Linked DNA regions of Nitrosopumilus sp. b3. Each later gene encodes a partner of the first gene's protein in a complex. Links are inferred from orthologs where the notes say so. Each region holds a gene or a part of one and is shown on either strand. Other genes may lie near its edges.

Region 1 (3,051 bases):
GATTTTCCAGTAAATTCTCTTAGATCAATTACATGTAATGCATTTTCACCTTGTAGTAAAGTCAAAGCATTTTCAGGTGAGAAACCCCTACCAATAGCTGTAACAATTTCCATTGCTTTGAATGGTTGAATTTTTTCAACATCACCTTGAGTTTTTATGAAAACTTCTCCAGTTTCACCATCAATGTCTAAAGATACATTGCAAGTAGTTTCAATTTTTGTTTTTACACTACCTGCTTTTCCAATTAGAACGGCTATTCTATCATTTGGAATACGAATTAGTTTTTCAAAACTCATTTTACTATTTCCTCAAATATTTCATCTGGATCTTCAACAGAAATTCCTCTTTTATGAAAGAATTTTGTAATGTTATTAATATCTCTTTTAAGAAATTCTTGAGCATTAGGATGTCTCAGATCAACTCCAGATCCTAAATCAAAAACTATCAATCCATTATCTGTTTTAAAAATATTATATTCAGAAAAATCACCATGTACCAATTTTGCTTTATTGTAAAGATCCTTGACGATAGTAATTGCTTGAATATAATCACCTTCGTTTACTTCTGATGTTAGTAATGATTTTGAAGGAGCTCCGCCTTGACCAATAAACTCCATAACAAGAACATTTTTTGTAAGATGAAGCGGTCTGGGAACAGGGATTCCAGCCTCATAACATTGAGTTAGGTTACGAAATTCTTTTTTGGCCCATAGATGAACTAAATTTTTTGTACCTTTTTTGATATGAGAGAATCTAGGATCACCTAAGATATAGGGTTCCCTCTTTTTGAAATTAGAGGTACTAATTAGATAAATTTTAAGGGCCACATCAACATCGTCGTTATCAACACCCCAAAAAAGTACAGATTCTTTTCCAGCACTAATTGCCCCATTAACATATGAAATAATATGATCTTTTATCATTTTATACAAAGTCATGACAGTAGGTTTATCCAAAACTTCATTGATGACTTTGCCTTTTTTGAATCCATCTTTCAAACCTCCACGTTTTGATTTGAAAATTAATTTTTTATCAATTTTTGATTCTATCTTTCTACTTAAATCATCAAAAAGTAAATCGTCAGACATAATATCATCAGAATTCATATCATTGCGCAATAGATTTTGTTGAAGATACTAGATAAAAGAGATTTCTTTTATCAAAAACAATCAAAGAATTAAAAATTAAGATAATCAAAATATTACATATTAAAAACAATTAGAAATGGAATACCTGAAATTGTTTTAATTCCATTTTCAGACCCTACTCCAAGTTCAATGGATAATGAAATGGTTTCCTTCCCAACCATATTAATGATTGACGACTGTTTTAGTAAATCTTGTGCTTCTTCTTTCTCAACAAATCTTTCACCATAATAGCTCTCACTGATATGCATGTTTAATTCATCTTGAGTGATTTTTTTACCTAATAATTCAGCATCACAAATATTTAGCATCATATTTTTTTGATATTCAGTTACACGTACTGAAAACTTCATTACGCATATTTACCCTTTAAAGTAGATTTTGCACCACATGCTTCGCAAATTAAAAATGAGATACGATTTTCTTTAAGGATTTTAGTATCAGGGCTTTTACATGTTGGACATTCAAGGTAATCTTTTACATAAATTTGAAATAATCTTGTGAAATCATCAGGAGCTCTTCTACCTACAAACATTGCTTTATCACCTAGTCTTTCTGCAGGAACTGCAAATTCTTTAGATAGATACTGGAGGACTTTATCAGGATCCCTACGAAGAACTTTTGGGAATTCTGAAAAATTACGTAGAAAAGTTTTTTGTCCTTCCCACATTACATCTACAACAGGAAGCTCAAATCTAGTTGATGAGTCTTCATCATTATCTCCAAGTTTATCTTGAATACGTTTCAGTAGACCCTCATATTCTGCTTTAGTCACTAAAAAATTATGAATGCTGGACCCTATATGGGTTTTGAAAAAGAGAAATCGTGTGGACTTTTGTTAGAAGTTATTCTTTTGGCATTGCACCAATACGGAATACATTAGTTCCACAAGTAGGACATGTACCTTTTACAGCAGGACGTCCATTCTTTAGTTTAGTTTCTTTGGGATCTTTGATATCCCTTTTTGCTCTGCATTTTACGCAATATGCTTGAACCATTCTAAAATTTGTCAATCTTACGGGTATTTAGGAAGAGGCTGTGAAATTTATTTAACTATAGACTAGATGTGCGTAAATTTTTTTAGGCATCAAAAAGACAAAATTATTAAAAAATTCATCGAATGTAACAAATTAATAAAAAAATTATGTCAAATTTATCGTAATTACATTTTTTTTCAAACGTTTGGATAAAAATCATAATTATTTAAGATATTACCAATTATAAACACCTTGAAGATAAAATTACAAAATGGCATCAAAAAAAGGAATTGTTACAACTATCATAATTTTATCAGTAATTACAGGTGCAAGTTTTTTGTTATGGTTGGTTCCACAAGAAGAGGATGCAACTTTCATAGTGACAGATTATGAAAATTATCTTGATGGAGTAAAAAACATCCATGAAGTATTACAGGAATCGATGGAGATAGAGTATCAAAATCTCCGCAGCGGTAAAATTTCTCCACAAGACTATATTGTGATAGCTGATGTAACATCATCACAGGTTACTTCTCAAATAAGTGAATTTGTTACATCAAAACCTCCAGAAATATGGCAAGATAGTTACATTAGCTATATGGAGGCATTAAAGAAATTTAATTCGTATATCGGTGAAACAAAAGTTCTAGCAAATTTGATTGAAAAAGGAAGCACAGATACAGAATTGAATGAAGTTATAGAGAAAATTGAATTAATGAAAAAAGAATCTTTAGAACATGCTAAAAATTCTGAAGAGCAAAGACCCAACTAGGCTCAAAACCCAATTTTACTATTCATAGTTGTTGGAAATCGTTAAAAAGTAATTCTGTAATAGAAAAAGAATGTCTCAGCAATCAGATAAGGTTGAAAAAGATGTCAATGCATCTTCAGCCAACAGATTACTTGTAATTTGTATAGATAGAGATAACG
Region 2 (3,152 bases), on another replicon or contig:
AGAGGAATAATTGAGCAGGCAATTAGAGAGATATAATGCGGAGTGCGGGATTTGAACCCGCGGCCTTCAGCTTGGGAAGCTGACGTCATACCAGACTAAACTAACTCCGCTTAAAAACAATTAATTGATTATGATTAAATATCTTAATTTCAAAACTAATACATGGATGCAAAATGTCCTGAATGTGAAAAAGTTGCAATCTTAGACGATGATATTGCCCATGTAAGATGCCCTCATTGCAACTTTGAAACAGATTACGATTCCTATCTTGAAATCATGAAAGATCAAGCAATCAATATGGCATCAGACTATATTCCGGATCGACCTGGAATGTAATTACCAATAATTCCCTTTATCAGAACAATCTAAATGTGCCCCACAATTAGGACAAAACATATGACATGCTTGCATGTCGACCATTATTTTATCACACCTTGGGCATTTAATTTCCTCAGCCATACTCATCATAGTCAATCTTGATTTAAAAATAATGTCCAAAGGTTAATTAGTCGTTCAACTTTTTTTTGAAATAATTGCCAAACTTTAAACTTACAATTTCAGATATTAAAGGAAAATCTGTTTCAAAGGAACTCAAAGACAGTGATGCTAATCCTTTGTTAGGATTACAGCTTGGAAATGAAACTGATGCATCCATTGTTGGATTATCTGGTAAATTAAAACTCACTGGAGGAAGTGATAAATCTGGAGTTCCTATGAGAAATGACGTTCATGGTTCTGCAAGAAAAAAAATTCTACTTTCTAAAGGGGTAGGGCTACAAGATGCAGAGACCGGACAAAGAAAAAGAAAATTAATGCGTGGAAATACTGTATCTGAAGAAATCTACCAAGTAAATTGTAAATTTAATGGAGAATTACCCGTTGAAGCTCCAGCAGAAGAAACTACAGAAGAAAAAGCTGAAGAAAAAAAAGAATAACTTAACATATACCGATTCTACATTTTGAGTCATGCATTGGAGAGAAACACTTCCTGATTGGTACATCAAAAAATATGGTTATCAACCATGTGTTAACATTGGGACTGCAGGTCATGTAGATCATGGAAAAACTACTCTTATTCAAGCATTAACTGGCTCTTGGACAAGTGTTCACAGTCAAGAATTAAAACGAGGAATTACAATTCGTGTAGGTTATTCTGATGCAGCATTTTACAAATGTAAAAGCTGTGAGGAGCCTTTAGGTTTCTCTACAACTCCAAAATGTAATAATTGTGGAAAAGAAAGTGAATTATCTAGAGTTGTAAGTTTTGTAGATAGTCCCGGACACGAAAGTTTGATGGCAAATATGCTTTCAGGATCTGCATTGATGGATGGAGCTTTGTTGTTAGTTGCTGCAAATGAAAAAGTTCCAAAACCACAAACAAAAGAGCATCTTTTAGCCCTTCAAACTCTTGGTATACAACAAATAGTAATAGTTCAAAATAAAGTTGATTTACTTCCTTACAAGGAAGTGATGGCAAACTATCAAGATATTACAAAATTCGTTAAAGGAACTTTTGCTGCAAAATCACCAATAATTCCTATTTCTGCTCAATCTGGATTGAACATTGATGCATTAATTGGCTCAATAGAATCAACAATCAAAACTCCAGAAAGAGATGAAAAGAAAGATACTGTAATGCATGTTTTACGTTCTTTTGATGTAAATAAACCTGGAATAAAATTAAAAGATATCAAAGGTGGTGTAATTGGTGGTAGTTTAACACAAGGTGTTTTTAAAATTGGAGATGAAATTGAGATAAAGCCTGGAATCATGAATGAGAAAAAAAAGTCATACGAACCCTTACTAACAGAAATAACATCTTTAGGAACTGCTGCAGGAATAGTTGAATCAGTGAAACCTGGTGGACTTGTTGCTATTGGGACAAAATTAGATCCTTCCATGACTAGAAGTGATTCTTTTATTGGTTCAGTTATTGGAAAACCAGGAACTCTTCCAGAAAATTCTACAGATCTAAAACTTGAAGTGAATCTATTTGATGTTGCAGTAGGAATAACTGAAGATATTAAAGTCAAACCAATTCAATCTGGCGAATTACTTAGACTTAATATTGGAACTGCACCAATTTTAGGTAAAGTAACTAAGATAAAATCAAAAAATATTGAGGTTGAACTTAGACGACCAGCATGCATCTTTAAAGATGGAAATGTTGCAATAAGTAGAAGAATTGATGAAAGATGGAGATTAATTGGTGCAGGAATAATTGGTTGAAGTTATCTGTGATACAAACTTTTTAATCCATTTAGCAACAAAACGTGTTAAAAATATTGATAACCTTGATGTTGAAATAGGTTTAATTTCATTTGTTGTTCCTGATGTTGTAATTACAGAATTGGAAAAACTTGAAAAAATACCTGAAAAAAAACAAGAAATTTCTATGACTATGAATTTTATAAAAAATTTAAAAAAAATCCCTATTTCTGGAAATTTCGCTGATCAGGTATTAGTAGAATATGTAAAAAATCATAACTCTATAATTGGAACAATGGATAAAGTATTAAAAAAACAAATCAAACAAGCTGGAGGTTCCATAGTTTCTCTATCAAATGATAAAATTATCTTAGAATCTTAGAAAAATTTAACTTGAAGAAATAACTATAATTGATGATTTAAATGATTTTAGAAAGTCCAGCTTTTGAAAATGGTAGCACAATTCCAAGAAAATTTGGATATAAAAATGGGAATTCAAGCCCTCCATTGATAATTCGTGAAGTTCCTGAGGAAACTAAATCCCTAGTTTTGATAATGGATGATCCAGATGCAATGGGTGCAGTTGGCAAAGTTTGGGTCCATTGGGTTTTATGGAATATTTCTCCAAACACTCAAGAAATACCTGAAAATTCTATTCCAAAAAACTCAATTGAGGGAAAAACAGATTTTGATGAAATTGGTTATGGTGGACCTGCACCACCAGATAAGGAACATCACTATATTTTCAAACTTTATGCGTTGGACACAGAACTAAATTTAGAAAAAAATTCCACAAAAACAGAACTTGAAGAATCCATGAAAAATCATATTCTTATGGAAGCAAAATTAGAAGGAAAATATGCCCCATAATTTACTTAATTTTTGAAAAAATCTTTAATTTTTTAAAAAGAGTAATAAACACACATCTATGATTCAAAATATTG

Evidence for each region.
Region 2: the proteins of C6990_RS10395 (region 1) and C6990_RS06165 are in contact, whole or in part, in a crystal structure (PDB 2QMU), measured with the Saccharolobus solfataricus proteins. The link is inferred for Nitrosopumilus sp. b3 from one-to-one orthologs. Residues at the interface, in WP_231918336.1 of Saccharolobus solfataricus: Met1, Leu2, Arg4, Leu5, Tyr6, Lys8, Leu9, Pro10, Ile106, Lys108, Lys109, Glu110, Lys111; in WP_009988771.1 of Saccharolobus solfataricus: Trp33, Pro65, Glu66, Gln148, Val151, Asp152, Val154, Ser155, Lys156, Ala159, Leu160, Tyr163, Arg164, Lys167, Ile180, Ile181, Pro182, Val183, Ser184, Leu186, His187, Ile189, Asn190, Asp192, Ser193.

What each region holds. Positions count from the first base shown.
Region 1 is NZ_MU078698.1:41,826-44,876, reverse strand. The notes cover bases 209-2,920. They hold C6990_RS10395 (translation initiation factor IF-2), read right to left. Parts: upstream 1,920-2,920; coding sequence 1,497-1,919; downstream 209-1,496. Other genes in these bases: C6990_RS10385 (hypothetical protein), read left to right, coding at 2,393-2,893; C6990_RS10390 (DUF5679 domain-containing protein), read right to left, coding at 1,990-2,142; C6990_RS10400 (DUF424 domain-containing protein), read right to left, coding at 1,201-1,497; C6990_RS10405 (serine protein kinase RIO), read right to left, coding at 293-1,087; C6990_RS10410 (KH domain-containing protein), read right to left, coding at 209-296. Outside these bases: more of C6990_RS10410, read right to left, coding at 1-208; C6990_RS10380 (DUF373 family protein), read left to right, coding at 2,964-3,051. UniProt on the Methanocaldococcus jannaschii protein: eIF-2 functions in the early steps of protein synthesis by forming a ternary complex with GTP and initiator tRNA.
Region 2 is NZ_MU078696.1:10,599-13,750, forward strand. Bases 285-3,097 are described here. They hold C6990_RS06165 (translation initiation factor IF-2 subunit gamma), read left to right. Parts: upstream 285-966; coding sequence 967-2,229; downstream 2,230-3,097. Other genes in these bases: C6990_RS06155 (zinc-domain-containing protein), read left to right, coding at 285-336; C6990_RS11035 (hypothetical protein), read right to left, coding at 337-459; C6990_RS06160 (30S ribosomal protein S6e), read left to right, coding at 534-935; C6990_RS06170 (PIN domain-containing protein), read left to right, coding at 2,222-2,590; C6990_RS06175 (YbhB/YbcL family Raf kinase inhibitor-like protein), read left to right, coding at 2,632-3,078. In the rest of the region: C6990_RS06145 (tetratricopeptide repeat protein), read left to right, coding at 1-36; more of C6990_RS06155, read left to right, coding at 163-284; C6990_RS06180 (STT3 domain-containing protein), read left to right, coding at 3,150-3,152. UniProt on the Methanocaldococcus jannaschii protein: eIF-2 functions in the early steps of protein synthesis by forming a ternary complex with GTP and initiator tRNA.